DNA from 2 places in the Subtercola frigoramans genome. Region 1 is predicted to be linked to the other one. Evidence: predicted binding sites of a transcription regulator. Region 1 holds the regulator's gene; the other holds the start of a gene.
What was found. Region 1 encodes HrcA, which represses chaperone genes, less so after heat shock. Its sites were predicted from a motif close to TTNGCACTCGNNNNNNNCGAGTGCNAA; they were not measured.
Positions count from the first base shown of each region.

Region 2: a site for HrcA is predicted at 8,217-8,243, ahead of groES (co-chaperone GroES). Genes of this name have one in related genera too.

Region 1 is NZ_JAFBBU010000001.1:2,408,273-2,424,274, reverse strand. Features, by position in the region: gene leuS (leucine--tRNA ligase) at 1-1,007, shown strand, start outside; gene JOE66_RS11330 (ComEA family DNA-binding protein) at 1,071-2,018, shown strand; gene JOE66_RS17665 (ComEC/Rec2 family competence protein) at 2,022-3,584, shown strand; gene JOE66_RS11320 (ComEC/Rec2 family competence protein) at 3,662-4,507, shown strand; gene holA (DNA polymerase III subunit delta) at 4,517-5,587, shown strand; gene rpsT (30S ribosomal protein S20) at 5,767-6,027, opposite strand; gene JOE66_RS11305 (pyridoxal phosphate-dependent aminotransferase) at 6,192-7,349, shown strand; gene lepA (translation elongation factor 4) at 7,411-9,261, shown strand; gene JOE66_RS11295 (SIMPL domain-containing protein) at 9,283-9,948, shown strand; gene JOE66_RS11290 (DUF1990 domain-containing protein) at 10,065-10,730, shown strand; gene JOE66_RS11285 (coproporphyrinogen-III oxidase family protein) at 10,764-12,056, shown strand; gene JOE66_RS11280 (DUF4870 domain-containing protein) at 12,101-12,544, opposite strand; gene JOE66_RS11275 (DUF4870 domain-containing protein) at 12,642-13,076, opposite strand; gene hrcA (heat-inducible transcriptional repressor HrcA) at 13,317-14,339, shown strand; gene dnaJ (molecular chaperone DnaJ) at 14,442-15,557, shown strand; gene JOE66_RS11260 (16S rRNA (uracil(1498)-N(3))-methyltransferase) at 15,616-16,002, shown strand, end outside.
Region 2 is NZ_JAFBBU010000001.1:1,043,349-1,059,350, reverse strand. Features, by position in the region: gene guaB (IMP dehydrogenase) at 1-662, opposite strand, end outside; gene JOE66_RS05130 (branched-chain amino acid ABC transporter permease) at 1,000-2,325, shown strand; gene JOE66_RS05125 (branched-chain amino acid ABC transporter permease) at 2,339-3,328, shown strand; gene JOE66_RS05120 (ABC transporter ATP-binding protein) at 3,318-4,358, shown strand; gene JOE66_RS05115 (ABC transporter ATP-binding protein) at 4,361-5,143, shown strand; gene JOE66_RS05110 (ABC transporter substrate-binding protein) at 5,392-6,720, opposite strand; gene rarD (EamA family transporter RarD) at 6,805-7,836, opposite strand; gene groES (co-chaperone GroES) at 7,836-8,132, opposite strand; gene JOE66_RS05095 (class I SAM-dependent methyltransferase) at 8,280-9,479, shown strand; gene JOE66_RS05090 (hypothetical protein) at 9,571-10,170, opposite strand; gene JOE66_RS05085 (DUF4190 domain-containing protein) at 10,338-10,616, opposite strand; gene tsaD (tRNA (adenosine(37)-N6)-threonylcarbamoyltransferase complex transferase subunit TsaD) at 10,754-11,869, opposite strand; gene rimI (ribosomal protein S18-alanine N-acetyltransferase) at 11,862-12,356, opposite strand; gene tsaB (tRNA (adenosine(37)-N6)-threonylcarbamoyltransferase complex dimerization subunit type 1 TsaB) at 12,356-13,051, opposite strand; gene alr (alanine racemase) at 13,048-14,841, opposite strand; gene alr (alanine racemase) at 14,847-16,002, opposite strand, start outside.

The DNA.
Region 1 (16,002 bases):
ACGGCTCGCCCGCCCTGCGAGACGCCGACACGATGGACACCTTTGTCGACAGCTCGTGGTATTTTCTGCGCTTCCTGTCTCCGAACGACGACACGAAGGCCTTCGACCCGCGTGAGGTCGACAAGTGGGCACCCGTCGACCAGTACGTCGGCGGCGTGACGCACGCGATCCTGCACCTGTTGTACGCCCGGTTCATCACGAAAGTGCTCTTCGACCTGGGGTATGTGTCGTTCACCGAGCCGTTCAGCGCGCTGCTGAACCAGGGCATGGTGCTGATGGACGGCTCGGCGATGTCGAAGTCGAAGGGCAACCTGGTTCGACTCTCCGACCAGCTCGACGAGCACGGTGTCGACGCGATCCGCCTGACGATGGCGTTCGCCGGGCCGCCCGAAGACGACATCGACTGGGCTGACGTGTCGCCGGCAGCGTCGTCGAAGTTCCTGGCGCGTGCCTGGCGGCTCTCGGGCGACGTGACGAGCGTGCCAGAGGTCAATTGGCGCGACGGTGATATCGCCTTGCGCCGCATCACCCACCGCTTCCTCGCTGAGGCCCCCGGGCTCGTCGAGGCGTTCAAGTTCAACGTGGTCGTCGCCCGAATCATGGAACTCGTCAACGCTGCCCGCAAGGCCATCGACAGCGGGCCCGGCGGCGCAGACCCTGCTGTGCGCGAGGCCGTCGAGACGATCGCCCTCGGGCTTTCGCTCTTCGCGCCCTACACCGCAGAAGACATGTGGCAGCGCCTGGGGTACCCGGCTTCCATCTCGAGCTACAACTGGCGGGGCGCAGACCCGGCTCTGCTCACCGAGGAGTCTGTCACCGCCGTCGTCCAGGTCGACGGCAAGGTGCGCGACCGGCTCGAGGTGTCGCCGAAGATCTCGTCGTCCGACCTCGAGAAGCTGGCGCGTGGTTCGGCTGCCGTGGCGCGGTTCCTCGGCGACCGGGAGATCGTGAACGTCATCGTTCGCGCCCCTCGGGTCGTCAACATTGCCACACGGCAGGCCAGCTAGAAGTTCTCCACAGATTAAGGGCCAAGCGGATGCTCGGCCCTTCCTCGTTCGTAGCGTCGGGGTATGACCCCTCGACCTTCTCTCCCAGAGCCGCACGGCGCGACGCCTGCAACCAGGCGTTCATCAGCAACCCGCGCCGCAGAGACCACCGTTGCCGGTACCCGCGTTGCCGATACCCCCACTTCAGCGAAACGCGCTGCTCCCCGGTCTCGCCTGAGGGTGGGTGTCTCGGCTGCTGTGGTTCTCGTTCTCGGGGCGCTGGCGTGTGCCGTGCTCGTCTCGATGTTCAGTCCGCGCGGTCGAACTGACACGATTTCACTCTCGTCGTCCGGCGTGACACATCCGGCCGCCGCGTCAGCTCCGGTGGCCGACGGGCCAGGGCCTGAGTCGTCGACGGCCTCGCAGGAAGCGTCTGGTGCGCGTGACGCCACGGTCCCTCCGACGGCGCTTCCAGCAGGGAGTGCTGCTGGCGAAGGTGGCTCTGGCGGTTCTGCAGCAGCCAATAGGGGCGCGGTGCCTGCGAGCGGGGTGCCCGGTGCGGTCATCCTCGTCCACGTGCTCGGCGCCGTGACCAGACCGGGTCTCTACGAATTGCCTGTCGGCGACCGCGTCGTCGATGCGGTCGCTGCAGCAGGCGGTTTCACACCGGAGGCCGACCAGGGCCAGCAGAACCTGGCGCGGGTCGTCAAAGATGGCGAACAGATCGTCATTCCTGAACGAGGTGCGTCCCCTGCACTCGGCTCAGTCGCGGCGGGAGCTGCCTTGCAGGCCGCTGGTGGAGCTTCAAATTCACCAACGGGAGCAAAAGCACTTCCTTTGCAGCCGGTGAATCTCAACGCTGCCGACCAGGGCGCGCTCGAGACTCTGCCTCACGTGGGGCCCGCTCTTGCCCAGCGCATCATCGCCTGGCGGTCGGAGAACGGCCCCTTCACGCAGGTGGAAGATCTGAAGAATGTGTCCGGCATCGGCGACAAGACGTTCGCCGAGCTTCAACCCTTGGTCACGGTCTGAATTGTGACCGCCACGGCAGCTCCTGGAGTCGACGAGGGAGGCGCTTCTGCTCGCGTCGATCTTCGCCTTGTGTTGCCCGCTGCAGTCTGCTGGATTGTCGCAGCTCTTACTGTCGGCCTGCCCACACCAGCGGCGGCCGAGGTGCTCCCTGTCGCGGCAGGCGCAGCGTTCACAATTGCAGCGGCCGTTGTCTCGGTGCTCGGCGCGACGCACAACGATCGCAGTCACCTCCGCTCCGTGGCATCCACTGTGGCAGTAGTCGCGGCTGCGGGTGCGCTCGTCTGCGTCTCTGTTGCCGCGCACCTGCCGACGCGGTTCCCGGCCGACGTTTCCCGGCTGGTCGGCCACAGCGTCTCGGTCACCGTGACGGTCGACTCGGTGCCGGTACAGGCAGAGAGCCAGGGGTTCACGGGCGTCGAGCAGTCCAGTCGGTTCTCGGCGACGGCCACACTGCTGAAGACAGCGACCCAGCGCATCGAACTTCAGATGCCCGTGCTCGTCTTCCTGAGGTCGGCCTCAGCCCCTCCGGTCTCGATCGGTACCCAACTCGGGCTGACGGGAAAGCTGCAGGAGACTGGCCCGGGCGAGAGTGTGGCCGCCCTGTTCTTCGCTGAAGGTGTGCCGACGATGCTCGTGCAGCCGCCCTGGTATCTCGACTGGGCGAATCGGCTCCGTGACTCCTTTCGCCGGAGTGCGGCTGTGCTGCCTGGGGCTGGAGCCCAACTCGTACCGGGCCTGGCCATCGGCGACGTGAGCCTGGTGAGCGACGAACTCAATTCGAGCATGATCACGAGCGGTCTCAGTCACCTGACCGCTGTCTCCGGGGCGAACTGTGCCATCGTCGTCGCCGCGATCATGCTGCTGGGCGGGGCCATCCGTCTGTCCCGCCGATGGCGCATAGTGCTCTGCCTCATCGTGATGGCCGCATTCGTGGTTCTCGTCACTCCCTCGCCCAGCGTGCTCCGCGCGGCCGTCATGGCGACGATCGTACTCCTCACGCTGGCCTCGGGCAGAACACCACGTGCCCTGCCGGCACTGGCGCTCGCCTGCATCGTCATGCTCGTGGCCGACCCGTGGCTCTCGCGAAGCTACGGACTGGCGCTCTCCGTCCTGGCCACGGGCGGACTTCTTCTGCTGACCAGGCCGCTGCACACGCTCCTCTCGCGCTGGTTTCCCTCCGGCATCTCCCTCATCATCGCGGTGCCTCTCGCTGCGCAGCTCGCGTGCCAGCCTGTACTGGTTCTGCTTTCGCCCAGCATTTCGACCTACAGCGTGGTCGCGAACCTGCTTGCGGAGCCAGCAGCTCCCGTCGCAACGGTGGTCGGACTGATCTCCTGCGTGGCGGGCGCAGTGGTGCCGTCGCTGGCCAGTGCCGGGGCGTGGCTGACGTGGGTGCCGGCCTCGTGGATCGCCGGTGTCGCCACCTTCTTCGCTGATCTTCCCGGCGCGACCCTTCCCTGGCCAGGCGGTGCACCGGGGTCAGCGCTGGTGATCCTCGTCACAGCCGCGGCGCTCATCGCATTGTTCCTGCGCGATCCGCAGCGAGAGGCAGACGAGAACTCATGATTCCGTCCCGCGGTTCGCGTCGAAACCAGCACGCCGAGCGGCACGGGAATCCGCGCCGTCGGGCTCGGATCATCAGAGTGATTTGCGCACTGATTGTGCTCGTTTCAGCAGCGATCTACGCGGGCTCGGGCATCGGCGTGACCCTCTCGGCCGGCTCAGCGTGGCCGGGCAATTGGCAGATCGCTGCCTGCGACATCGGTCAGGGTGATGCCGTCGCCGTGCACGACGCCGACCGGTTTGCGCTGGTGGATGTCGGGCCCGACCCCGCTCTGCTCCGCACCTGTCTGGGTCGCCTCTCGATCACTCACATCGACCTGCTCGTGCTCACCCACTACGACCGCGACCATGTGGGCGGGCTGTCAGCCGTCCTTGGAATGGTCTCGGTTGTGCTTCTCGGCCCGCCCGAAGACGCCCGTGACGCTGCAATGGCAGACACGCTGATGAAGTCGGGCGCAGAGGTTCGCCATGCTCTGCGAGGCGACTCCGGCGAGCTGGCCGGCTTGTCATGGAGCATCCTCTGGCCGCCCGCAGGCACAGCGCTCAGAGGCAACGATGCGAGCGTGACGATCGAGTTCACCGGCTCTCTCCGCTCGCTCTTCCTGGGTGACCTGGGCGAAGACTCCCAGCGACTGGTCTCGGCGGCGAACCGTCTGAGCCACGAAGACGTCGTGAAAGTTGCGCACCACGGCAGTGCCGACCAGAACGAAGACTTCTACCTGGCCGTAAGGGCGGCGGTGGGGCTGGTTTCGGTTGGTGCGAACAATCGGTATGGGCATCCGACTGACCGGCTGCTCGGTATTCTCGGTCGCAGCCAGACCAGTGTCTTCCGTACCGATCTGCTGGGGATGATCGTGGTCGCGCCGTCGCCCGATGGCATCGTGGTGTGGTCAGACGGTCAGGCTAGGGTTGAGAAAAAGAGATGAGGTGTGGTGGTGGTAGGCGCACGATCCGGCGGGTCCGCCGCCGCGAGGGGCTCTTCGCGTGCGCCTGCAAAGCCCCCGACCAAGTCGCCCGCCCCGGTCATTCCTCAGTTGAGCTGGGAGAACATCCGCCCCGCTGCTGTCGTGCTTGTCTCTGGGCCGGAATCTTTTCTCGCCGACCGTGCGATCAGGCGCCTCAGAGATATGCTGAAGCTCGAAGACCCGAGCCTCGAAGTGAGCGACATCGACGCATCCGGTTATGCGCCGGGCGAGCTGCTCACCATGGCGAGCCCTTCGCTCTTCGGCGAACCGCGCCTGATCAGGGTGTCATCGGTCGAGAAGTGCACCGACGGGTTCCTTCTCGAAGCGATCGACTACCTGGCCTATCCAGCCGATGACACGTGCGTCGTACTGCGGCACGGCGGGGGAGTGCGCGGCAAGCGCCTTCTTGATGCCGTGCGCGCAAGTGGTGGCGATGTCATCGAGGTCGTCTGCGCTGAACTCAAGAAAGACACCGAGCGCTACGACTTCGCTGTCGCTGAGTTCCGTGCAGCTGGTCGACGGGTCAGTCCTGGCGCTCTTCGGGCACTCGTTTCGGCGTTCACCGATGACCTCGCCGAACTCTCCAGCGCCTGTGGGCAGCTCATTGCAGACACCTCAGACGAGATCACCGAAGCGACCGTCGAGCGGTACTACTCCGGTCGCGTCGAGACCAATGCCTTCGCTGTTGCCGACAGTGCGATTGCGGGCCGTTATGGCGAGTCGCTGGCCCTGCTCCGGCATGCTCTGGCCACGGGTGCAGACCCGGTGCCGATGGTTGCCGCGTTCGCGATGAAGCTTCGCACGATGGCGAAGGTGCTCGGCACTCGAGGGGGTTCTGGCCAGCTCGCCGGGCAACTGGGGATGGCACCCTGGCAGGTCGACCGGGCCCGTCGAGACCTGCAGGGTTGGACGGGCGAGGGCCTCGGCCGCAGCATCCAGATCCTTGCCGAGACCGATGAGAACATCAAGGGCGGCGGCCGCGACCCGGTCTACTCGCTCGAGCGCATGATCGCCACGATCGCCTCCCGCGGCGAACGCTGACCCGAGCGTGCCCCGGCCGACGGAGTTGTGCCGGGTGCGCTGCTTCGTCCCGCTGTTGCCGCGTGCGGGGACGTTTGTGCGCACCGCGAGCTGTAGTAGTGGGATCACGCAAAGAAGCCCCGCAGCTGCGGGGCTTCTTTTCGTAGATCTGCGCGAGGAGCGCGCGCAGATCAATAAATTCAGAGTGCGGCGACGCTCTTGGAGATCGACGACTTGCGGTTCGCAGCCTGGTTCTTGTGGATGACACCCTTGCTGGCAGCCTTGTCGAGCTTCTTGCCTGCGAGGCTCAGAGCGGCGGTGGCCTTCTCCTTGTCGCCAGCGGCAACGCTGGTCTTCACGGCGCGGATGGCGGTCTTCAGCTCACTCTTCACGGCCTTGTTGCGCTCGTGCGCCTTGTCGTTGGTGCCGATGCGCTTGATCTGGGACTTGATATTTGCCACGGAATTATCCTCTGTATCTGGTGCTGGTCTGGGGGGTATTTGTATCGCAGCTCGCGTTCACAAAACGAGTGCGGAAGCCAACAGACAACACTACCAGTTGCTGGCCTCTACTTCAATCCAGACCGCGGCGACCCGCGCATTCGGATGCGATTACCGTTAACCTTATGCCCCATCTCGCCGCGCACATGGATTCAGTGCCCCCTTCGGGCATCCGCCGAATCTTCGAGCTTGCCCAGTCGCTCGACGATGTGGTCTTTCTCGCCGTCGGGGAGCCTGATGTCGCCGTCGCTCCGCACATTCTCGAAGCTGCCGCCCGCGCGTGGCAGGCAGACGAGACCTACTACACGCCCAACGGTGGCATTCCTGAGCTTCGAGCGGCGATCGTCGCCAAGCTCGCCGCCGAGAACGGGATCATGGTCGACGCCGAGCAGGTCTGGGTGACCAACGGCGGCATGCACGCCCTCTACCTCGCCATGACCCTGGCGCTCGGCCCGGGAGATGAGGTGCTGCTGCCGGACCCCGGCTACTCGACCTTCCCGATGAACGCGCGGATGATCTCCGCCGTGCCCGTGCCCTACACACTTCGCAGCTCCCGTGACTTCCTGCCGGACTTCGACGAACTCGAGCGTCTCGTCACGGCGAACACCCGCATGATCATTGTGAACTCCCCATCGAACCCCCTGGGAGCGATCTTTCCGCGGGAGACCATCGAGGAGGTCCTTGAGTTCGCCCGCAGGCACGACCTCTGGGTGCTGAGCGACGAGGTGTATGAGCGGTTCACCTATGGTGCACTGCACACCTCCATCGCCGCCCTCGACGATGAAGACCGGGTGTTCTCGGTGTTCTCCCTGTCGAAGACGTATGCGCTCACCGGGGCACGGGTCGGCTACCTGGTGACCCCGCCCGGCATGTCGCAGATCCTTCGAACGGCGCAGGAGGCGATCATCAGCTGCATCAACCTCCCGGCTCAGTTCGCGGCGGTGGCAGCGATCACCGGGCCGCAGGATCACGTGCTCACAGCGGCCACCCACTACCGGGAGAACCTCCAAGCCGCCACAGAGCTCCTGCGCGAACTCGGCATCGAGTACCTCGAACCGTCTGGTGCGTTCTACCTGTGGGTCAACGTCTCGTACGCCACGGGCGGCGATGTTGCCGAGTGGGCGGAGCGCTTCCTGCTCGAACAGCGCGTGGCCGTGGCACCGGGCAGCGCGTTCGGCCGGCACGGTGAGGGCTGGATCCGGCTGTGCGTGGCTGCAGACCTCGCAGACATCGAGACGGGCATCCGTCGCCTGCCCCGCCCACCCGCACAATCAACTGCGTGAGTGCGTACGCGAAGTACTCGTAAACTTGAGGGCACCATTGCCCGAAAACTATGAGGAACGCGTGAGCCCCAGAGCAGTACAGGAACTCCAGCCGGCGTCGACCGACCCCGCGTTCATCCGCAACTTCTGCATCATCGCGCACATCGACCACGGCAAGTCGACTCTGGCCGACCGCATGCTGCAGATCACCGGCGTCGTCTCAGACCGCGACATGCGCGCGCAGTATCTCGACCGCATGGACATCGAGCGCGAACGCGGTATCACCATCAAGAGCCAGGCGGTACGCATGCCCTGGGCCCTCGACGGCCAGACGTACGCGCTCAACATGATCGACACCCCTGGTCACGTCGACTTCACCTACGAGGTCAGCCGCTCGCTCGCCGCCTGCGAGGGCGCCATCCTGCTGGTCGACGCGGCGCAGGGCATCGAGGCCCAGACACTCGCGAACCTGTACCTCGCGCTCGACAACGACCTCAAGATCATCCCGGTTCTCAACAAGATCGACCTGCCCGCCGCCGACCCCGACAAGTACGCCGAAGAGATTGCCGGGCTCATCGGAGGCAGGGCCGAAGACGTGCTCCGCGTCAGCGGCAAGACCGGCATGGGCGTCGAAGAGCTGCTCGACCTCGTGGTCGCCACCATCCCGGCACCCCAGGGTGACCCGGAGGCGCCGGCCCGCGCCATGATCTTCGACTCGGTCTACGACTCGTACCGCGGTGTGGTGACCTACGTGCGCATGATCGACGGCAAGCTCACGCCGCGCGAGAAGATCATGATGATGAGCACCAAATCCACTCATGAGGTGCTCGAGATCGGCGTCAGCTCACCAGAGCCGACGCCGAGCAAGGGGTTGGCCGTCGGTGAGGTCGGTTACCTGATCACGGGCGTGAAGGATGTTCGGCTCAGCAAAGTCGGCGACACCGTCACCACGTTCACCCGCCCGGCGACTGTCGCGCTCAAGGGCTACAGCGAGCCCAAGCCGATGGTCTTCTCTGGCCTCTACCCGATCGACGGCTCGGACTACCCGAATCTCCGCGAAGCGCTCGACAAGCTGAAACTCTCGGATGCTGCGCTCGTCTACGAGCCAGAGACCTCCGTTGCCCTGGGCTTCGGCTTCCGCTGTGGCTTCCTCGGCCTGCTGCACCTCGAGATCATCACTGAGCGGCTGGAGCGCGAGTTCAACCTCGACCTGATCGCCACCGCACCCAGCGTGATCTACGAAGTCACCACCGATGACAAGAAGACCGTCACGGTGACGAACCCAAGCGAGTTCCCGGGCGGCAAGATCAAGAGTGTCAGTGAGCCGATGGTGAAGGCGAGCATCCTCGCGCCCAAGGACTATGTCGGCACGATCATGGAGCTCTGCCAGGGCCGTCGCGGAACCCTGAATGGCATGGAATATGTCGGCACCGACCGCGTCGAGCTGCACTACAACATGCCCCTCGGCGAGATCGTCTTCGACTTCTTCGATCACCTGAAGAGCCGCACGCAGGGTTACGCGAGCCTCGACTACGAGCCCATCGGCGAACAGGAGGCCGACCTCGTGAAGGTCGACATCCTGCTGCAGGGTGAGGCGGTCGACGCATTCAGCGCCATCGTGCACAAAGACAAGGCCTATGCCTATGGTCTGCTGATGACCGAGCGGCTGAAGAAGCTGATCCCGCGCCAGCAGTTCGAGGTGCCGATCCAGGCCGCCATCGGCGCGAGGATCATCGCCCGCGAGTCGATCAGCGCCATTCGCAAGGACGTTCTCGCAAAGTGCTACGGCGGTGACATCTCCCGTAAGCGCAAACTGCTCGAGAAGCAGAAAGAGGGCAAGAAACGCATGAAGATGGTGGGGCGTGTCGAGGTTCCGCAGGAAGCGTTCATCGCCGCCCTGAGCGGCGACACCGAGACCAAGAAAGAAAAATAGCGGTCGGGTAGGGTGCTGCGTATGGCCGAAACCATCATCACGGTCGAGGGGCACTTCGACTACCATCACCCGGCCGAACGCGGAACAGTGTTGCTTGCTGCCGGATTCCAAGGCCCCGAACGAGCGTCGGTCGTGTCTCGTACGGCCCAGTTGCACGGCGCGCTCACGCAGCAGGCACAACAGTTGGTGGCAGGCAACACCGTTACGTGGTGGTCGGCCGACCGGATGCGCGTGTGGAGTGAGCGCCCCTGGAACAATGCGGGTGCACAGCTTCCACTCGTGCACCACGCGAGCGTCGGGCTGGAGGTGAAGTTCTCTGACCTTTCTGCGCTGGCAGTCTGGGTTGAGAAGGTCGCGACGCTCGACGGGGTGACGGTGACGGGCATCCACTGGGCGCTCACCGAGGTCACAAAATCCCGCATCACAGCCGAGTCGCAGGAGCGCGCCGTAAACGACGCGGTCAGTCGTGCGACGGCCTACGCCCAGAGTCTCGGCCTTTCCACCGTGGTGCCGCTGGCGCTTGCTGACCCCGGCATGCTCGGCGACGATTCCCGGCCGTTCTCGCCGGCAGGTGCTGCCCCCATGGTGCGCGCGATGGCTGCTTCTGCTCAGGAGGGCGGCCTGGATCTGAAGCCCGAAGACATCACCGTCGAATCCCGCGTGCACGCCCGCTTCGCGGCATCCTGAGTTCTCCCACTGACGTTCAAGGGTTGGAGCGAGTGGCAGCCCCGATCGTCTCGATCAATGCGCGTTCAGGTTGAGGCACGAGCAAACCTCTCCTGCGAACAGCGATAATGGATCACGTGGCAGAGACAGAACGACGAACCAGGTCGACGCACAACGGGCAGGCGCTGAGCTACGCGGCGATCGGCGCGAGCCAGGCCGACGACTTGATGTACTACCCGCCGAAGGGTTTCAGGCCGTTCGAATCGCGCGCACGCCTCGGCTCGGGTGACGACCGGTTCGAGTCGGCCTCCGAGGCCGTGTTGACCTGGGGCATACAGCGAGGCAGCGGTATGCAGATCGAGAATATCGAGCTGCCCCCGGCGAGCGACACCGACTATGCCGGGCTCACCTACGACGCGGCGGGAATGCCCGTAGCCCCTCGCGGCCTCGACGAAGACCAGACCTACACCGAAGACGGCACACCACACGTTGCCCCCGGTGTTTCGGCCGAACTGGTCGTCCATGTCTTCGGGGTGCGATTCGTCGCACCGGTGCGGGTGGTCTCGGTGACGAGCGACACACACCGGGTGGGCTTCGCGTACGGCACACTTCCCGGCCACCCCGCGATGGGTGAAGAGAGTTTCATGGTCGAACACCACGACGACGACTCGGTGTGGGTGGTCATCCGTGGCTTCTCGAAACCGAGTTCGTGGTTCTTCCGGCTGGGTTCGCCGCTGCTCCGGTGGCAGCAGCGCAAGGCGACCAAAGAATACCTGCGCGCGTTGTTGCCTGCCCGCGCGTGACCGTACTCAGCGATCAAGGCACGGAGGCGGCACATGGGTAGCGCGCTGCCGCTCGGCGACCCCGCTCCGCCGGATGGCCTGCTGCCGGAGTCGGCCGCCGAACGTGCCGACGGGCATCCATTCGGCGTCTACCTGCACGTGCCGTTCTGCCGGGTCCGCTGCGGGTACTGCGACTTCAACACGTACACTTCAAGCGAATTGCGCGGCGCCAAGCAGGTTGACTACGCTGGCCAGGCCGTTCTCGAGGTCGCCCTCGCCGACCGGGTTCTGACCGAGTCGGGTGTGAAGCGGCGATCTGTCTCGACCGTGTTCTTCGGTGGCGGCACACCGACCCTCTTGCCCAGCCACCAGGTCATCGACATGCTCGACGCCGTGCGCTCGACCTGGGGCCTCGAGCCCGGCGCCGAGGTCACGACCGAAGCCAACCCCGATTCAGTGGATGCCCGATACCTGAACGAACTCGCCGAAGCCGGGTTCACACGGGTCAGCTTCGGCATGCAGTCTGCCGTACCGCACGTGCTCCGAACACTCGACCGCACGCACACGCCCGAACGGGTTCCCCAGGTCGTTCAGTGGGCACGGGCCGCCGGCCTGCAGGTCAGCGTCGATCTCATCTACGGAACCCCGGGGGAGAGCCTCGACGACTGGGAGATATCGCTCGACGCCGCGCTGCAGCTCGAACCCGACCATCTCTCGGCCTACGCCCTGATCGTAGAGCAGGGCACCAAGCTCGCGAGACAGATCCGCTCTGGCGTGTACCCCGAGCCTGACGACGACCTCGAAGCCGACATGTACGAGCTTCTGGATGCCCGGCTCCGCTCGCACGGTTACGAGTGGTACGAGGTGAGCAACTGGGCGCGCGGATCGGGTCGCGGGCCACGAGCCGGCGCGGCCCCCGTCACGTCCAGCCACACCGTGCTCGACTCGGAGTACGAGTCTCACAGGTCACGCCACAACCTCGCCTATTGGCAGGGTCACGACTGGTGGGGCATCGGCCCGGGTGCCCACAGCCATGTCGGCGGCACGAGGTGGTGGAACGTCAAGCACCCGGCGGCCTACGCCGAGCGGATGCTCTCTGGACTGTCGCCGGCGGCTGGCCGGGAGACGCCCGACGCCGAAGCACGCGAGTTGGAGCGGATTCTGCTGCAGGCGCGAATCCGCCACGGGCTCCACATCTCCTCGCTCGGCGAGGTAGCGCGGCGCGAAGTGGCTGGACTCATCGCAGACGAGTTGATCGTTCCGAAGTCGGCGTTCGAGGGCACCATCGAGTTGACAGTGCGCGGTCGCCTGCTGGCAGACGCTGTGGTCAGGCGACTCACCGCCTGACCTGCTCGGTCTGTGGCGAGGTTCGACACTCTACCCGAGGGTGATCAGTGAACGAACGGGATCGCGCTCCAGGCTGGGTAGGTGTACAACTCGCCCCTGTTGGCCGCGATCGCTGCCATGATGCTGAAGACGATGACGAGCACGGCGCCGCCGAGAGCCGCGACCAGGCCGATGATCAGGATCGGGATGCCGATGAGCACGATCAGCAGGAATGAGCCGATCATCGTCACGATGGCCGCCGCCACCTGCAGGAGGATCATCGTGATCTGGAAGTTCAGCGCTGTACGGGTGTGATCCCGAACGAACAGCCCCCGGTCTTTGAGCACCAGAAAACCGATGAGCGACGGGAGCACACCGAATACGATCCCGCCGACGTGGATGAGCGTCGCCCAGAGTCGCTGGTCGCTCGGGTTCAGCGGCAGCGCAGGTGCGTACTGCTGCGGGGCGAGCGGCACGGGCGGCTCGGAGGCGGGAGGCGGGTACGTCACCCCTGCAGCTTAAACGACGGAGCGCCCCCCGCGATAGAGCCCAATGGGAGGGGCGCTCGGATGTCGGATGAATGCCGGCAGTGGGGGAGTTCTCCCGCTACTTGATCCAGCGGTAGTTCAGCGGGTAGCGGTAGGTGCCTCCGCCGTTGACCTTGACCCCACCGATGATCGCAAAGATCAGGTTCACGATGAGTACGGCGAACACGAGCAAGCCGAACAGCAGGCCGATAAAGGGAATGATTTGCAGGATGTTCAGCACGACCACAGCCCCGGTCACGTTGATGGTCCAGTTGAGCGCTTCCTTGCTCTCCTGGTTGACCAGCGGGCCGCGGTCCTTGAAGACGAGGTAGATGACCAGGGCAGGAATCAACAGGATGATGTTGCCGAAGTGAGCGAGCGACGCCCACAGTTTGTCGTCTGATTGCGACAAGGGTGCGGCGGGTGCGGCCGCGTAGCCCTGTGCGGGTGGCGGAGGCGGGACGGGCTGACCCGAAGTGGGGTCATACGGCGGGGTTGCGTTGGGATCAGACATTTTCGTGTGCGCCTTTCAGACGAATGTGGAAAAAAGCGATCTGCTTCTCTGTCACAGTGAGCGTGAATCGATCCCCTTCACCCAGTGGGGCGCGCCGAACACGTTCAAGCACAAGATACTGCGAGGTGCCCACGCGAGGCAATGATCTTTACTCAGCGTGTCGTAATCTGCGCGCGATATATAATTGGCACTCTGATCATCGGAGTGCTAAACACGAGTTCGAGGAAGGCGGCATCGTTCATGGTTTCTGAACGCAGCCTCGAAGTTCTGCGTGTCATCGTCCACGACTATGTCGCGTCGCGGGAGCCTGTGGGGTCGAAGTCGATCGTCGACCGCCATTCCTTCGGCGTGTCGGCAGCAACAATCCGCAACGATATGGCCCTTCTCGAAGAAGAAGAGTTGATCGTTGCTCCACACACCTCGTCCGGTCGCATTCCCACTGACAAGGGCTACCGCCTCTTCGTCGATCATCTCGCCGACCTGAAGCCGCTCTCTGGTGCGCAACGGCAGGCGATCGAGACCTTCCTCGGCTCCTCCGTCGACCTCGACGACGTCCTGGCGCGCACGGTTCGATTGCTCTCGCAGCTCACGCAGCAGGTGGCCATGGTGCAGTACCCGTCGCTCTCGCAGGCACGCGTCAGGCACGTCGAACTCGTGGCTCTTGCTCCTACGCGGCTGCTGTCGGTCGTCATCACCGACACCGGCCATGTCGAACAACGCATCGTCGAGGTTCCCCCCGACACCGATGAGGCGTTCCTGGCAGACGTGCGTGCCCGGGTGAACTCAGCGATCGCGGGGCTCGGCCTCGACGAAGCCGCGGGTGCACTCGCGATCTTCCCGGCGCAGTTCGCACCCGGAAGGGCATCTGCCGTGGCGATGATCACGACGGTTCTCGCCGAGCAGGTGGCTGCAAACCGTCAGGAGAAGCTTCTCATTGCCGGTGCGGCCAACCTGGTTCGAACCGAAGGCGACTTCGCTGGGAGCGTACTCCCCGTGCTCGAAGCCGTGGAGGAGCAGGTGGTGCTGTTGCGGCTGTTCAGCGAGATGCAGGCAGACCAGTTCGGAATGTCGGTGAGCATCGGCAGGGAGAACGCCTCCTTCGGCCTGGCGGAGACCTCGGTGCTTGCCAGCGGGTACAGTTCCGCGGGCGGTGCGGTGGCACGGCTCGGGGTCCTCGGCCCGACGAGAATGGACTACTCCACCAACATCGCAGCCGTGCGTGCTGTCGCACGGTACCTCTCCAAGAGCCTCGGAGAGGCGTGATCCAGCCCTCCCAGGCGCCTCTGATGCGTGCGCGCAGCGTCAGAACCACCCGATTCCCACAGCCCACACCACATTCCGCAACAAACAAAGGAGAAGCCCTTCGTGGCTGACCACTACGACGTTCTCGGAGTCGAGCGAACCGCGACGACAGACGAGATCAAGAAGGCCTACCGACGTCTGGCCCGAGAGCTCCACCCCGACGTGAATTCGAGCCCCGACGCCGAAGAACGGTTCAAGTCCGTCACTCACGCCTACGACGTTCTCAGCGACCCCGGGCAGCGACAGTCCTATGATCGAGGGCCTCAGGCCGGCTTCGGCGGGGGTGGGGGCGGCGCCCAGGGCTTCGGTGGCTTCGGCGACATCTTCGAGACCTTCTTCGGTGGCCAGCAGGGCCAGAGCAGGGGCCCCCGGTCCCGTGCCGAACGGGGTCAGGATGCCCTGCTCCGCGTTGAGGTCGACCTCGGTGAGGTCATCTTCGGCACCCATCGTGACCTCGAGGTCGACACCGCCATTCTCTGCGAGACCTGCAACGGCACCTGCGCCCAGCCAGGCACGCATGAAGTCACCTGCGACATCTGCCATGGCACCGGCCAGATCTCGCGCACGGTGCGTTCGCTGCTCGGCAACGTCATGACGAGCTCACCCTGTGGCACCTGCCGCGGCTACGGAACGATCATCCCGAACCCGTGTGTCACCTGCCAGGGCCAGGGCCGCGTGCGCTCGCGACGTGTCATCCCCGTCGACATTCCTGCGGGAGTCGACACCGGTCTTCGCCTCCAGATGCCGTCGCAGGGTGAAGTCGGCCCGGCCGGCGGCCCGCAGGGCGACCTCTACCTCGAAGTGAAGGTGCGTCACCACGATGTCTTCAGTCGCAACGGCGACGACCTGCTCTGCACTCTCGAGGTGCAGATGTGGGACGCGGTGCTCGGCACGAACACCGTGGTCAAGGCGCTCGACGGCGACGTCGAGATCGAACTGAGGGCGGGCATCCAGAGCTCTGAGGTGGTCACGGTGAAGTCGCGTGGGGTGACCAAGCTGCGCGGTGGAGGTCGCGGTGACCTGAAGATCGGCATCCAGGTCGTCACGCCGACCAAGCTCGACCACAAACAGAAAGACCTGGTCAAGCAGCTTGCTGCGGCTCACAAGTACCCGTCGCCGACGCTCGGGCAGTTCCAGCAGGGCCTGTTCTCGAAGCTCCGCGACAGGTTCATGAACTGAGCAGGCGAAAGCGGAGGCTCCTGCGGCGAGTATCGCAGGCGCGGATAGGATTCTGCAGGTGAGTTCTCTCTTTCTGCGCGATGACCTTGCTGCTGTGCCACACGACGTCGGCGATGTGGTTGCGCTCCACGGTGATGAGGCGAAGCACGCTGTCACCGTGAACCGGCTGCGCGTCGGCCAGCACACCTCCATCGGCGACGGCCGCGGCCTGGTCGTGCATGGGCCGGTCGTCGGAGCTTCTGGGTCCGAGCTCACGATCGCGGTCACCGAGGTCACAGAAGAACGGATGCCCGGACCCTCGGTCTGGCTGGTGCAGGCCTTGGCGAAGGGCGACCGCGATGAGCTCGCCATCCAGGCCGCGACAGAACTCGGCGTCGCCGGGGTCGTGCCGTGGAGCGCCGACCGCTCGGTGTCGCGTTGGGCCGGTGCCAAAGTGGCGAAAGGC
Region 2 (16,002 bases), 1.4 Mb from region 1:
CCTTCTTCGTCTTTCGTGGCGTGCGGGTACTTCTCGCTCTTGTCGAAGTCCTTGACGGTGATGAGTCCGCGAAGCTTTCCGGCGGCGTCGACGAGAGGAAGCTTCTCGATTTTGTGCTGTGCGAAGATGGCGATGGCGCCGTCGGGGTCGATGCCGACGGGTGCCGTGATGAGCGGAGCCTTGGTCATCACGTCGCGCACCAACGTCGTGCTCTTCTCCCACGCCGAGACGAACCTCATGTCGCGATTGGTGATGATGCCGACGAGAACACCGGAGGCATCGACAACGGGCAGCCCGGAGACGCGGAACTGCCCGCACAGCGCGTCTGCATCGGCCACCGTAGCCATCGGACTTGTGGTGACCGGGTTCGTGATCATTCCCGATTCGCTTCGCTTGACCTTGTCGACGTTGGCGGCCTGGTCTTCGATCGACAGGTTTCGATGGATGACACCGAATCCACCCTGCCGGGCCATGGCGATGGCCATGCGGGCCTCGGTCACCGTGTCCATCGCTGAGGACAGGAGCGGAGCCGCAAGCGAGATGCGCTTGGTCAGGCGCGACGAGGTGTCTGCCTCAGAAGGAATCACGTCGGTGTGACCGGGCAGAAGCATGACGTCGTCGTACGTCAGTCCGATAAATCCGAAGGGATCGTTCTGTTCCATGAATTCCTCTGCCTCAATCGGGTGGCTACACCATCGGGTCGTGTACATCTCTACCCTTGTGTCGATTCTAACGATGTGCCACCCGCGCCTATTCCGAACGGAATCCAATCCATCCGTGGAGAGCGCCTCATCCGAGCACCCAGCGCTCCGGAAACACGACTGACACAAACGCCTTATAACGTAAGCTCACTTGCAACTCACTCGTAGCGTCCAATGGTGCGCGCTCGTCCTGGAGGAATAGAACTTGACGACACTCACAGTGCTGCAGAGCACAGTGCCGCAGAGACCAAACCCACACCGGGCCGAGAACCGCGTGGGCTTCTGGCGACTCGCGGCAATGCTCATGCTGGCGATCACCGCTGTGATCACCATGGTCGGCCTGGGCGCAGTGCCCGCGCTGGCGGCGACGCCGGCAGCAACAGCCGCCTGTGTGTCGAATGCAACGACCGGGTGTCTGCAGGGCACCATCAAGCTACCGAACGGCGACCCGGCCGTCGGCATCAAGATCGGCATCAAGGGCGGCGACCTCGACACCACGGTGGCGACGGGCGACGATGGCAAGTGGAGCCAGGCGATCACAGTCGCCGGCCCCTACACGATCACCGTCGACACCACCTCGATTCCCGACGGCGCCGTGCTCGACTCTGCAGCCAAGAACCCAGCCACTGTCAACGGTGCTCTCAACAAGAACGTCGGTTACGTCTTCAAGATCGTCGGCGGCACGACCGCTGCCGACGGCACGACGACGCAGACTCCGACCACCGACACCGGTACGGGCGTCTCGTTCGAGCGATTCCTGCAACAGTTCGTCTCGGGCATCCGGCTCGGGTTGCTGCTCGCCCTGGCTGCAGTGGGCCTGTCACTGATCTTCGGCACGACCGGGCTGTCGAACTTCGCACACGGTGAGCAGGTCACACTCGGCGGCCTGCTTGCGTATCTCTTCGCCAACGTGCTCGGGCTCAACCTCATTCTCGCGGCGATCATCTCTGTCGTCATCTGTGCGGCGACAGGGTACTTCCAGGATGCCCTGATCTGGAAACCCCTGAGGCGCCGCGGGCTCGGAACCACCCAGTTGATGATCGTCACGATCGGTCTCTCGATTGCGCTCCAGTACCTGTTCCAGTACTTCCTCGGTGCCTCCACCGTGCGCATCGACCAGGCGAACCCCGTCACTGTAGACCTCGGCCCGGTCACTCTCTCGGCCCAGTCGCTCGTGGCGATGGGCATCGCCGTCGTCGTCATTGCGCTGGTCGGCTTCGTGCTCGTCAAGACACGCATCGGCCGGGCAACCAGGGCTGTTTCTGACAACCCCTCGCTTGCGGCGGCCTCCGGTATCGATGTCGACCGCATCATCCGGCTCGTCTGGACCAGCGCAACCGCCCTCGCCGGCCTCTCCGGCGTCCTGCTCGGCCTCGTGCTCAACGGCGTCAACTGGCAGACGGGGCTCCAGCTGCTGCTGCTCATGTTCGCGGCGATCACCCTCGGCGGCCTCGGTACCGCATTCGGCGCGCTCGCCGGTGCCATGATCATCGGCCTCGTCGTAGAACTGACCAACCTCGTGCTGCCGGGCGACTTCAAGTACGCCACGGCACTCGTCATCCTGATCCTGGTTCTTCTGGTCAGACCGCAGGGTATCTTCGGGCGCCGAGAGCGCATCGGTTAGAAGGGCTGAACTCATGGATCAACTACTCCAAACGCTGAACGCCATCCTGAACTCGGCGATCTCCCCGCAGACCGCCGCACTCGCCATCGCAGCCATCGGGCTCAACATCCACTTCGGTTACACCGGTCTGCTCAACTTCGGCCAGGCCGGATTCATGCTGATCGGCGCCTACGGCTTCGCGATCTCCATCATCGCCGGGCTGCCGATCATCCTCGCGGTGATCATCGCACTCGTGGCTGCGCTGATCTTCGCGCTGATCCTCGGCATTCCGACCCTCAAGCTCCGGGGCGACTATCTCGCCATCGTCACGCTGTCGGCCGCTGAAATCGTGCGGATGATCGGGCGATCGTCGCTTCTCACCAACATCACCGGCGGGTCGAACGGCATCACCGGCAACGAATACCGGAGTCCGTTCACCGATCTGTCGTTCTTCGGTGACGGCCGAGTCAACCTCGGTCCGTGGAACTACGACGCGACCGGGTCGAACGGCTGGTGGTTCATCGCAACGGCATGGTTCGTGGTCGGATTGCTCTGCCTCTTCGTCTGGGCGATCATGCGCAGCCCCTGGGGCCGCGTACTCCGCGGAATCCGCGAAGACGAAGACGCCGTGCGCAGCCTGGGCAAGAACGTCTACAGCTACAAGATGCAGGCGCTCATCCTCGGTGGCGTGATCGGCGCGCTCGCCGGAATCGTCTACATCCTGCCGGCATCGCTCCAGGCCGACAGCATGGGGCGCTCGATGACCTACTTCATCTTCACCGCCCTGTTGCTCGGTGGTGCGGCGACCGTCTTCGGGCCCGTGCTCGGTGCCATCGTGTTCTTCGCGATCCGTCTCTTCGTACAAGGGATCGCGGGCCAGTTCGTGCCGTCGAGCATCATGAACGGCCAGCAGACCGAACAGTTCGCCTGGATCATCATCGGCATCACTCTGATGCTGGTCGTCATCTTCAGGCCCCAGGGTATTCTCGGCAACAAGAAGGAGCTGAGCTTCGATGTCAAGTAGTCTCCCCACAACCAGTCACATCACCGAGGCGGGTGCTGCGGCGAAGGCCAGCGTTGCCGGCGTCGCTCCCGTTCCCGGCGTGTCGAAGCCCGACGCGATCCTCACCGTCGACCATGTCACTCGCCGCTTCGGCGGAATGACCGCGGTCGATGTGCAGCACCTCGAGGTGCAGCGCGGCATCATCACCGCCCTCATCGGCCCCAACGGTGCCGGAAAGACCACGTTCTTCAACCTGATCACGGGGTTCGATAAGCCGAGTTCCGCTCCCCGCCTCATCGGTGGCCCGAAAGCCGGGGAAGCCGCAAAATCGACCTTCAACGGCCGTGACGTCGGCAACACCGGCGCCACCAAGGTCGCCAAGATGGGCATGGTCCGCACCTTCCAGCTGACCAAGGCGCTCTCCAAGCTCACCGTGATCGAGAACATGAGGCTCGGTGCCAAAGACCAGCCGGGAGAGAATCTCTTCGTCGCCGTCGTGAAGCCGCTCTGGGCCAAGCGCGAGGCCGAGATCACGGCCAAGGCGGAGGAACTCCTCGCGCGCTTCAAGCTGCTCGAGAAGCGTGACGACATGGCCGGCAGCCTCTCAGGCGGCCAGAAGAAGCTCCTCGAAATGGCGCGTGCCCTGATGAGCGACCCGGTGATGATCATGCTCGACGAACCGATGGCTGGGGTCAACCCGGCCCTGACACAATCGTTGCTCGGGCACATCCAGGCGCTACGCGATGAAGGGATGACCGTGCTCTTCGTCGAGCACGACATGCACATGGTGCGCCACATCTCCGACTGGGTTGTCGTGATGGCCGAGGGCAAGGTCGTGGCAGAGGGCCCGTCTGGCACCGTCATGGACGACCCGGCCGTCATCGACGCCTACCTCGGTGCGCACCACAACACCGACCTCGGCGACGACTCCCTCCTGACCGATGAGGTCGCAGAAGAGCTCGCCGCCGAAGTCAGTGCAGAAGACGCAGCAGAAGCTGCAGGAGACAGCGCTGAAGACAGCGTTGCAAAGCGCGCGGAGGGCAAAGCCTAGTCATGGTCGAAACGACTGAAACCCGGGTCCCTGTGATGCAGGCGACCGACCTCGTGGCCGGTTACCTGCCGGGCATCAACATTCTCAACGGCTGCAATCTCGACGTCTACCCCGGCGAGCTGATCGGCATCATCGGCCCGAACGGCGCCGGTAAGTCGACCCTGCTCAAAGCCCTCTTCGGCCTGGTGAATGTTCGCTCGGGAAGCGTGACGCTGAAGGGCGAGAACATCACCGGCCACAAGGCCAACAAGCTCGTGCAGGCCGGCGTGGGGTTCGTGCCCCAGAACAACAACGTCTTCCCGTCGTTGACGATCGAGGAGAACCTGCAGATGGGGCTGTTCCTCCGCCCCAAGCTCCTCAAGGAGCGACTCGAGGCCATCTTCGACCTCTTTCCGGTTCTGGCCGACCGTCGCACGCAGCGGGCCGGTTCACTCTCCGGTGGCGAGCGGCAGTCGGTCGCCATGGCGCGCGCGCTCATGATGGACCCGTCGGTGCTTCTGCTCGACGAGCCCTCCGCCGGGCTGTCACCGGTTCGCCAGGACGAGACGTTCATCCGCACCCGTCGCATCAATAAGACGGGAGTCTCGATCATCATGGTCGAGCAGAACGCTCGCCGCTGCCTGCAGATCTGCGACCGCGGCTACGTGCTCGACCAGGGACGCAATGCCTACACGGGCACCGGCCGCGAGCTCGCCGACGACCCCAAAGTCATCGAGCTCTACCTCGGTACCCTGGCCAAGGACGTCGAAGAAGAGACAGGGCACAACGCCGCCGGCGCGATCTGACCCCAGCCCCACACGTGCACACACAGAAAGGCCCAGCCCCGGTCATCCGGTGGCTGGGCCTTTCGCTATGCCGCTAATTGAGTGGGCGCCTACGGGGCCGTATCGAAACCCAAATGCGCGATGCGAGGGTTTCGATGCGGCGCGCTTAGCGTGCCTACTCAACCAGCGGGCGCGCGCACGACGACGCCCCCCGCCCGGATGACCGGACGAGGGGCGTCGAATTCAGCTACGAGGGTTCGGACTCCGTATTAGTAGGAGGTCTGGCCTTCGATTGCCGACTGGAACGTGTACGTGTTGTCAGCGTTGTACTTGTAGATGCCGATGAACGCACTCGACGGCTCGTTGTGTGAGTTGAACGGACCGACGCCGGACTGACCCGTGTACTGGATCTCGGTACCGGCGGTGACCAGCGGTGCACACTCAGCGTACGAAGCGCACTTCGTTCCACCGTTTGCACCGGAGACCGCAGCGAGCTCCTTGTTGAGGTCAGCGGAGACGTTCGACTTCGCCTTCAGTGCCGCAAGAGCGGTGAGGGTGGTCGCGTCGTAGGCCTCAGGAGCGTAGGAGAAGTCCTTGAGGTCGCCGTTCTCAGCCGACTTGTACCAGGCGACCAGCGATGCCTTGAACGTGTCGTTCGCGTTTGCACCGGGGATCGTGCCCTGCGCGCCGGTCAGCGTGCCAGCCTGGAAGTCCTTGCTGTAGTCGGCAGTGTTGCCGTCTGACAGGTAGGTCTTCGGCATGGTCCAGCCCTGGGCGACGAGCTCGGGGATGATCGACTTGGTCTCGTCGAACGCGAGGATCACGATGGCGTCGGGCTTTGCAGCCAGAGCAGCGGTGACCTCAGCCGAGAACGTGGTCTGGCCGGGAGGGAACTCCTGGCCTGCACCCTTGGCGCCGTACACGACGGTTCCGCCAGCAGATTCGATGGATGCCTGCGTGAAGTCGCGAAGGCCGGTTCCGTAGGCGTCGTTGAAGACGAGGAACGCGATCTTCGAGTTGCCGTCACCGGTGATGAGCGAGCCGAGAGCGGAACCCTGTACCGAGTCCGGCGGTGCGGTGCGGTAGTAGAACGGACCGTAGCCACTGAGCTTGGCCGAGGTGTTCGCGGGCGAGATCTGGGTGACCTTTGCCGAGGCGAACGAGTCGACGACGTTCAGCGAGACGCTCGAAGAGGCTGCACCGATGGCGACCGACGGCATGGCCGTGATCAGCTTTTGGGCAGAAGCGGTCGAGACGCTGAGGTCGGTCGAGTCACCCGAGTCGGTGGCGAGGATACAGGCCTGCTTGCCTGCAACTCCACCGGCGGCGTTGATGTCTGCGACCGCGAGGCCGACACCGGCCTGCTCCGGCGGGTTCAGGTAGGCGAGGCTACCCGTGATCGGGAGGATCGTACCGACAACGAGGTTGTTGGCTGTCGTTGCGTCACTCGCGCAGTCAGACGAAGTCGCGGCCGCTGAGGCAGTCGCGGAGGAAGTCGATGTCGTGCTGCCACCGGAGGCACAGCCGGAAAGCATGACGGCAATGATGCCTGCTCCAGCCAGAATCGTGGTCCGGAGGGCGTACTTGGATTTGATCATCCTGTGAACCCTTTCATAGTGCTCGCAAGCCTCGGGCCTTCGGATGAAGACCCCTCACGCTCATTAGGTCCCAACCTACGGTTCCTATGTTTCAAACGTGTTTTCTGTGTGTGCCATAGGAAGATCGTTAGCAATTTGTAATGCATTCCGTCGGCGCTGGGACCGGCTCGACAGAGTCACGTCGACCGACAGGAACACCAGGGACAACCACACGATAACGAACCCGGCCAGTCTTTCGGGCGGCATCGGTTCCCGCAGCACGACGACGCCGATGACGAACTGGATGATCGGGGTCAGGTACTGCACAAATCCCACGACGATGAGCGGCAATCGCTTCGTGGCCGAGGCGAAGAGCAGCAGTGGCACTGCGGTGATGACGCCCGCACCCACCATCGCAATGGTGTGCCAGGAATTGACCTGGCCGAAAGTGAGCCCCGTGGTGGCCCCGACCACACAGAGCTGGATGACGACCACAGGCACCAGCCAGAGAGACTCGAGGGTCAGGCCGTTCACGGCATCGATCTTCGGGCCCACATGCTTCTTGACCAGGCCGTAGAGGCCGAACGAGAAGGCGAGGATGAGCGCGATCCACGGCACTGCCCCGTAGCCGAGGGCCAGCACGACCACGGCGACGGTGCTCAGTACGAGCGCGGCCCACTGCAGGGGGCGAAGGGTCTCCCGGAGAACGAAGACGCCGAGGAGGATCGTGATCACGGGGTTGATGAAATACCCCAGCGATGCTTCGACGACGTGCCCCGAGACCACGCTGAGCACGTAGGTCTGCCAGTTGACGTAGATCAGTGCCCCGGCCAGGCCCATCATGAGGATCAGGCGGGGCTGCCGGAAGACCGCCAGAAACGCGGGCCAGCCTCGAACGACGGTGATGATCAGGGCGCAGAAGACCAGCGAGAAGATGACTCGCCAGGCGACGATCTCGAAGGCGCCCGTCGGTGCCAGGAACAGGAAGTAGAGGGGTAGGCCACCCCAGATCAGATAGGCGCCGAGTGCATAGAAGAAACCGACGCGGACCCGTCGGGCCGCCACAGCCCGGCCCTCGCGGGCACCAAATGAGGAAGGCCCGGGTTCACCGAACCCGGGCCTTCCTGAAGAACTCACTATCGAACGATAACAGCCAGCACGTCGCGAGCGGAGAGCACGAGGTACTCTTCACCGTTGTACTTGACCTCGGTTCCGCCGTACTTGGAGTACAGGACCTTGTCATCGACGGAGATGTCGAGGGGAACGCGGTTGCCGTTGTCGTCGATGCGACCGGGGCCGACGGCGACGACGACGCCTTCCTGAGGCTTCTCTTTGGCCGTGTCAGGAATGACAAGACCGGATGCGGTCGTCGTTTCTGCTTCGACCTGCTTGATAACGATGCGATCCTCGAGCGGCTTGATGGAGACCGACACTGTTGACCTCTTCTTTCTTCGGTTCAAAAGTCATTTTTTTGGCACACTCACACTGAGAGTGCTAACTGAAGTTTAGGGGTGGAGCTAGCACTCGGTCAACCCGAGTGCCAGCCCCGGGTCACGAGGTGCGACCTCTAAACTGACCTGATGCAGAGATCCGAGCTCGAACAGCTGTTGACGCCGGAGGGCCTGCGGTTGCTCGACTCCCTGCCTCCCTACACGAACGGCGGCGACATCGTGCGCTCCGTGGCCGATCTCCGCAAGAGCGGGCACCCGGCGTCACTAGTCGGCACCGTGATGACACAGGCGAGACTCCGCGCCAGGGCGACGTCGAAGTTCAGTGAATTCGCCAGTCGGATGCTGTTCACCGACGCCGGCCTCGAACAGGCAACCCGGCTCAGCGTCGCCGCGGTGCACGCAGGGCGCTTTCGGTCGGCGGGGATCACCCGTGTCGCAGACCTGGGGTGCGGCATCGGTGCTGATGCGCTCGCGCTCGCTGCGCTCGAGATTTCTGTGACGGCAGTCGAACGTGACGAGGTGACAGCCGCCATTGCCGCCTACAACCTCGCACCGTTCCCCACGGCAACGGTCGAGAATGGCGAAGCAGAGTCGTTCGATCTCACCCGCGTCGATGCGGCCTTTCTCGACCCGGCGCGGCGTACGTCTGGCCACACCAACACGACACGGATGACCGACCCAGCCGATTTCAGCCCGACTCTTGACTTCGTGTTCGAGGTCGCTCGTCGCGTTCCGACCGGAGTGAAGCTCGGGCCTGGGCTGGACCGGGGTTTGATTCCCAGCGAGTGCGAGGCGCAGTGGATCTCCGTCGACGGACAGCTCGTGGAGATGGGACTCTGGTTCGGATCCCTCGCCCGCCCGGGCATCCGTCGGGCAGCACTGGTGATGCGAGGGGGCGCCCATCACGAATTGACCGGGCCAGAAGACAGCGAAGACGTCGAGCCCGGCGAGCTGGGCGCCTATCTCTACGAACCCGACGGCAGCATCATTCGGGCACGCCTCATCGGAGACCTCGCCCGGTCATTGGGTACGCGACTCGTCTCTGCCCAGATCGCGTACCTCACAGGAGACACTCTGGTCGAATCGCCGTTCGCCCAGGCGTTCCGCGTGCGCGAGGTCTTCGCGTTCAACGTGCCGACGCTGAAACGCGAACTTCGGATTCGCAACATCGGTTCGCTGGAGATCAAGAAACGGGGAGTGGATATCGACCCCGCGACGCTCCGAACGAAGCTTGCGCTCAAAGGTAGTGAGTCTGCCACCCTGTTCGTGACGCGCGCCGGCGGCAAGCATGTCGCGATCCTCGCAGACCGGATGACCCCCACAACCTGAGGCAGGCGGTGGGGGTCATCGTTCGGTTCACCGCATACCGTACTGCGCACACCCGGCTGCGCAGACCCGTCTGCGCAGACCGAGCGACGCTTCAGTACGAGTACGAGGTATTGATGTTGGAGACGATCGCGATGATGAAGACCAGGATCAGGATCACCGACAGCGCCAACCCGGCGAAACCCGTGATCAAGGCGGTGAGCCAGAATCCGCGGGCGGCCGGCTCCTTCTTGCGGCCCAGGAACCCGAGGACGACGCCGCCGACCGAGAACAGGAAACCGCCGATTCCGAAGCTCACCAGCGAGATCAGGAAGCCGAGAATACCGGCGACCATTCCGATGATGCTGAGAACCGGTGACTTCGCCACGGGGGCGCCATATCCGGCTACGGGCGCAGCGTATCCCGGAGCGGCAGGTGGCGCGGGGGGTGTTGCGGCGTATGCCTGTGGCGGCGATGCATATGCCGGTGGTGGAGTTGCTGGAGCCGAGTAGCTCGGTGCCGGATACGCCGGCGCAGCGGGAGCCGTGTAGCTGGGCGCAGGAGGTGCCGGTGGAGCGACCGGCGGGGCTGGAGGTACCGGCGGAGCAGTGGGCGGCACGTTCGGTGCGGGAGGGGGTGGCGGGGTGTCGGATGCCCCGGGCCCTGCCGGCTCGCCCGGAATACCGTTGCCTGTGGGTGTGCTCGGATCGGTCATGGTGACGTCCCTTCCCTGTTCCAGTCTCGGTTGAGACGCCGCCTGCCACCAGGCCAGGCGTGTTGGCCTCACCTGCAGTGCGGATCTGCTTCTGCCACAGCCTACCGAGGCAGACCTGCCCAGCGGCACCCCTGCCGCAAAGATATTGCCCTGTGACCGGGGGTGCGTCAGTAACCCGAGGCGCTGATGCTGGCGAGTGCCGCCACGTACACGATGATCAGAATGATTCCGAGAACGAGCTCGATGAAGCCGATCACAATGGCCGCGATCGCGAGCCCGCGGCCAGCCTCTCCCGTCTTCTTGACCTGGTTCAACCCCACGAAGCCGAGAATGATGCCGACGACCGTGAATCCGATGATCGAGAGCACGAGCGCGACGATGGAGATGACATTCGTCTTTGCCGCCACGGGTGAGGGACCGGCGGTGTAGGGGGCTGGGGTGGTCATGGGTCTGCTCCTTCGACTACGGACCCGGGCGATCTGTGCGGCACGGGCGCGGTGGTTGACCGACAGCATTGGCGCGGCGGCGTTGACAATAGTGCCAGATTGTCTGAAGAAATGTCAATTGATGGCGCGAATGCCTGTCAGATGACGTGGATGTCCGTGACGGGCAACGTGGAATCCGCACCGAAATCGAGAGTGGAGGGGGGCAGTCCGCGCATGATCAGCTGGGCCCCGAGCGCGGCGATCATCGCCCCGTTGTCGGTGCAGAGCTCGAAAGGAGGAATGCGAAGCGTGATTCCGGCGCGCTCGGCCCGGATGGCGGCCAGCTCACGGATCCGCGCATTGGCCACGACTCCGCCTCCCAGCAGCAACCGTGGCACCCCGAGATCGGCACATGCGGCGAGCGCCTTGGTCAGCAACACGTCAGCAACGGCCTCGCGAAAGCTCGCGGCAACATCGGCGATGGGCACGTCCTCCCCTCGATCCTGCCGAGCTTCGACCCAGCGCGCAACAGCCGTCTTGAGCCCGCTGAACGAGAAGTCGTACCGGTGGGCAGCCATGTCTTTGGGCAAGCTCAGCCCACGGGGAAACCGGATCGCTTTGGGATTGCCGCCCACAGCGACACGGTCGATGTGCGGGCCACCGGGGTAGGGAAGCCCGAGAACCCTGGCGACCTTGTCGAAGGCCTCCCCCGCTGCATCGTCGATCGTCTCTCCCAGCAGCTCCACGTCGTCGACGAGGTCACGCACATACAGCAGTGAGGTGTGGCCACCCGACACCAGGAGAGCAATTGTGGGGTATTCGAGCGGCTCACTGTCGGGGGTCACGAGATCGACGCCGACATGGCCGACCAGGTGATTCACGGCGTACAGCGGCTTCCCCGTCGAAACAGCCAGGCCTTTTGCCGCAGCGACGCCCACCATGAGCGCGCCGGAGAGGCCCGGCCCGCTCGTCACAGCGATTGCGTCGATGTCGTTGATGCCGAGGCCCGCCTGCTCCAGGGCGAGCCGGATGGTCGGGGTCAGAGCTTCGAGGTGCGCACGCGCCGCGATCTCGGGCACGACTCCCCCGTACCGGGCATGCTCGTCCATCGACGAGGCGATCGCGTTGGCCAGCAGTGTGGTGCCCCTCACGATCCCGATTCCGGTCTCGTCACACGAAGTCTCGATGCCGAGCACGACAGGCTCTGCCGGCACCGTTCCGGTCGTCTCGAGCACCTCGGCCGATCTGGCCTGGCGGGTGGCGTCGTCAGTCATCAGATCCTGCTTCCGCTTTCTGCGCTGCGCCGTGCGCAAGATCCAGTCGCATCACGATCGCGTCGACATTGTCGGGTTGGTAGTACCCGCGTCTCGTGCCGATCGAGGTGAACCCCAGCGTGTCATAGAGGTGCTGGGCGGCGGGATTGTCTGCTCTGACCTCGAGGAACACCCGGCGCGCCCCGCGGAGTTCGGCTTCGCTGAGGAGAGCCAGCATGAGTTGGCGTCCGAGACCGTGCCGCCGGGCATCCGGTGCGACGGCAATCGTCTGGATGTCGGCGTCGGGCGCTCCCTGCGGGCTCAGCAGCCCGGCGTACCCGCGGAGTTCGCTGGAGCGCTCGCTCGTGGCGACGAGGTAGTAGCAGTGCGGCTGGGCGACGTCGGCCAGCATCATCGCGGGTGACCACGCGTCGGAGCCGAAGGTGCTGGTCTCGAGCAGCATGATGTCGGCGACGTCGGCCGGCCCGGCCCGGTGCAGGGTGAACATCACTGGCTGACCCGCTTCACGCCGGTCGAGACGGTCACATCGGGAGAACGGAGGTACAGCGCCTGGCCGGTGGCAAATTCGCCTCCGGCCTCGAGGATTCCGAGCGCGACGGAGCCGAGTGCGCCGGCCGAGACGTGGGTCGCATCGACCCGTGCTGCTGCGCCGTGCGGAAGCGAATCGGGCTTCGCCAGGCCCGGGCCGTCGAGCCGGAGCGCTGACCCGGAACCGAGTGCCCCGCTCACTGGCGCGTCGGGAACCGCCGTGTGGAGGCGTGTTGCACCGAGGTCGTACAGCGACCAGTACACCTCCTTGCGACGCGCATCGCTCACCACGAGCAGTTCTCCGCGTTCGCCCGCCGAACGGCGTTCGAAGGCGATGGCGTCGTGGCTGACGACGGGCAGAACATCGATGCCCGCGCCGATCGCGAAAGCGTGCGCAGCGGCGATTCCGACTCTGAGCCCGGTGAACGGCCCCGGCCCCATCCCCGCGACCACGGCTGTCAGCTCTGCGGGCCGGACTCCCGCCTCACTGAGGGCCTGCTCGATGAGTCGCCCGATGACCTCCGCGTGTTTCATCGTGTCGAGCCCGTTGGCTTCGCTCAGGATGCCCCGCTCGCCACTCACGACGGCCACACTCGTCGCTGCAGAGGTGTCGATCGCCAGAACGATCACGTCGCGCATCGTTGTGTCGGTCATCCTTCGGCCTGCCTGTGTCGGTGGAGCGTCACGACACGGGGTTCGACCGGTGCCTCGCCGGCCTCGTCAGTGTCTGCACCACCCTCGTCTGCCGAGCCCGCGTGGCCCATCGGCCGCTCGATCACGAGTTCGAGGTAGTCGCCGACGATGCGATCGACAAGCCCGGAACCCCACTCGACGACGACGATCGAACCCGCGAAATCGATGTCGAGGTCGTCGAGTTCTGCTGCGTTACCGAGCCGGTAGGCGTCGACGTGAATCAGAGGCACGCCGGTGGTGAGGTTGGGGTGCGTGCGGGCCAGCACGAACGTCGGGCTCGTGACGGGTCCACGAACGCCCAGGCCCTCGCCGAGCCCCCGGGTGAAGGTCGTCTTTCCTGCACCGAGCTCGCCCGTCAGCACGAGCACATCGCCGGCGTCGAGGCGCGAGGCGAATCCGAATCCGAAATCGTGCATGGCTTCCGGGTCGGCGATCACCCAGCGATCCGTGTCTGCGGCGTTTACACCGGTGGCGCTCGCGTCGGAGGCCCCTTCAGCTGCCTCGGTGTCGTCGCTCAGGTAGACCCTAGGCACCCGGGGGCCCACTCGCGCGACGATCTCGTCGCCGATCGTGTGCGCGAATCCGGCCCAGTCTTCGGCCGTCGGAACCCCGCTACCCGGCTCCCGTTCGACCGCAGATCTGCCTTCACCGAAAACGATCACCTCGTCGCCGACGGCGACACTGTCGTCGCCGACATCGATGACGAACTGGTCCATGGCGATGCGACCGGCAATGGGGTATCGCTTGCCATTCAGCCAGACCTGGCCCCGCCCGTTCGCCGCCCGCGGAACGCCATCGGCATAGCCCAGGGGCACGAGGGCGAGCGTTGTCGGCCGGGTGGTGCGGTAGTCGAATCCGTACGAGACCCCGTGCCCGGCTCCGACCCGTTTGAGAGAGGCAACCGGTGCTGCGAGCGTCATCACCGGGCGAAGCCCCAGCTCCAGGGCCGTCTCATCGTCGAACGGCGAGATGCCATAGGCCGCTATGCCGAAGCGCACGAAACTCAGCCTGGCCTCTGGCATACGGATTCCGGCCGAACTGGCCGCCAGATGCAGGGCTTCGAATCTCGCGCCCAGCTCCTCAGCGACAGCCACCGCCTGCTGGAAGTGGGCGTATGCCGCCTCGTCATCGGCGGGCGACGCGTCGGCGAGGTGCGACCAGGCGGCATGAAGGCGCACGACACCGGCAGCATCGGCCGCCATCGCTGACTGCACGAGACCTGGCCACTGCTCGACGCTTGCGCCATTGCGATGCAGCCCGGTGTCGATCTTGAGGTGGACCCGCGGGGCGTTCGCCTCGGCTGCGGCAGCGATGGCCTCGAGCTGCCACACGGCAGAGATGCCGAGATCGATGTCGGCGGCCGCCGCGGCCCCGAAATCAGCGTCGGGTGCATGCATCCACGCGAAGATCGGGGCGGTGATCCCCGACGCCCGCAGCACCAGAGCCGCCGGGATGTCGAGCACGGCGAGCGAGGTCGCCCCCGCCTCCAGGGCGGCGAAGGCGAGGGGCACCATGCCGTGCCCGTAGGCGTCTGCTTTGACCGCGAGCATCGTCTCGGCCGGCGCAGCGAGATCACTGAGCAGACGCACGTTGTGCCGGAACGCATCGAGGTTGATGCGGGCGACCCGTTCAGGCGCTGCCACCAGGCGAGCAGACCCCGACGAAAGACCATCCAGCGAGAGACCGGCCGCCGACTCACCGCCCGTCAACTCACCGCCCGTTGAGACACTGGCCGCGCGCTCTTCACTCACTTCGCTCACCGCCTGTACCGCCGCTCGATACGGCCACCGACGCGGGTGACGATCTCGTAGTTGATGGTTTCAGCACTCTGTGCCCAGTCTTCGGCGGCAGGCACTCCTGTCGCCGGGTCACCGAACAGCACGACACTGTCGCCCACCTCGACCACCGAATCATGCACATCGACCACGAACTGGTCCATTGCGATGCGACCAGACACGGTATAGGTCTGCCCGTTGATCCACACGGGTGCCCGGTTCGAGCCCAACCGGGGAATACCGTCGGCATAGCCGAGCGCCACGAGTGCCAGCGTCGACGCTCCCGCCGTGCGATAGGTGTAGCCGTACGACACTCCGCTGTCGGCTTCGACCCGCTTCACTGCGATGACCCGACCCTCCAGCCGCATCGCCGGCCGCAGGCCCAGGGCAGCGGAATCGACATCGTCGAACGGCGAAAGTCCGTACATCCCGATTCCCAGACGAACGAGCGAGAGTCGCGTCTCTGGCAATCGCAGGGCACCAGCCGTCGACGCGAGATGGATGATCGTGGGAGCCAGTCCCGAACCCCGAGCCTGCTCGACGGCACTCTCGAGCATCGCCAGCTGTGCCAGGTCTTCCTCGTCATTCGCATTCGACAGGTGACTGAACATGCCGACCACGGTCAGCAGGCCCTCTGACTGGAGTTCAGCCGCTCGTTCGAAGAGCCCAGCCCACTGCGACGATTCGGCGCCGTTGCGCCCCAGGCCGGTATCGATCTTGAGATGTACTCTGGCCGGCGCCGGGGCCAGTGCTTCACCTCCCCGTTCCGTCGATGTTCCGCCGGGCATCCGGAGGCCCCCAGCGGCGCGGGCAACCGCGTCGAGCTGTGTGCTCGAACTGATGCCCAGGTCGATCGACTGGCGAACAGCTTCGGTGAAATCAGGTTCGGTCGCATGCAGCCACGCGAGAATGGGCGCGGTGATTCCGGACGCGCGGAGCTCGAGCGCTTCGTCGACGTCGGCGACGCCCAGCCAGGTGGCACCACCCTCGAGTGCAGCGCGGGCGACTTCGACTGCGCCGTGACCGTAGCCATTGGCTTTGACGACGGCCATGACCTCGGAGTCACCCATGAGTCGGGCCACCGTTCGAACATTGTGGGAGATCGCCGTGAGGTCGATGGTTGCCAGCCGGAGCGGG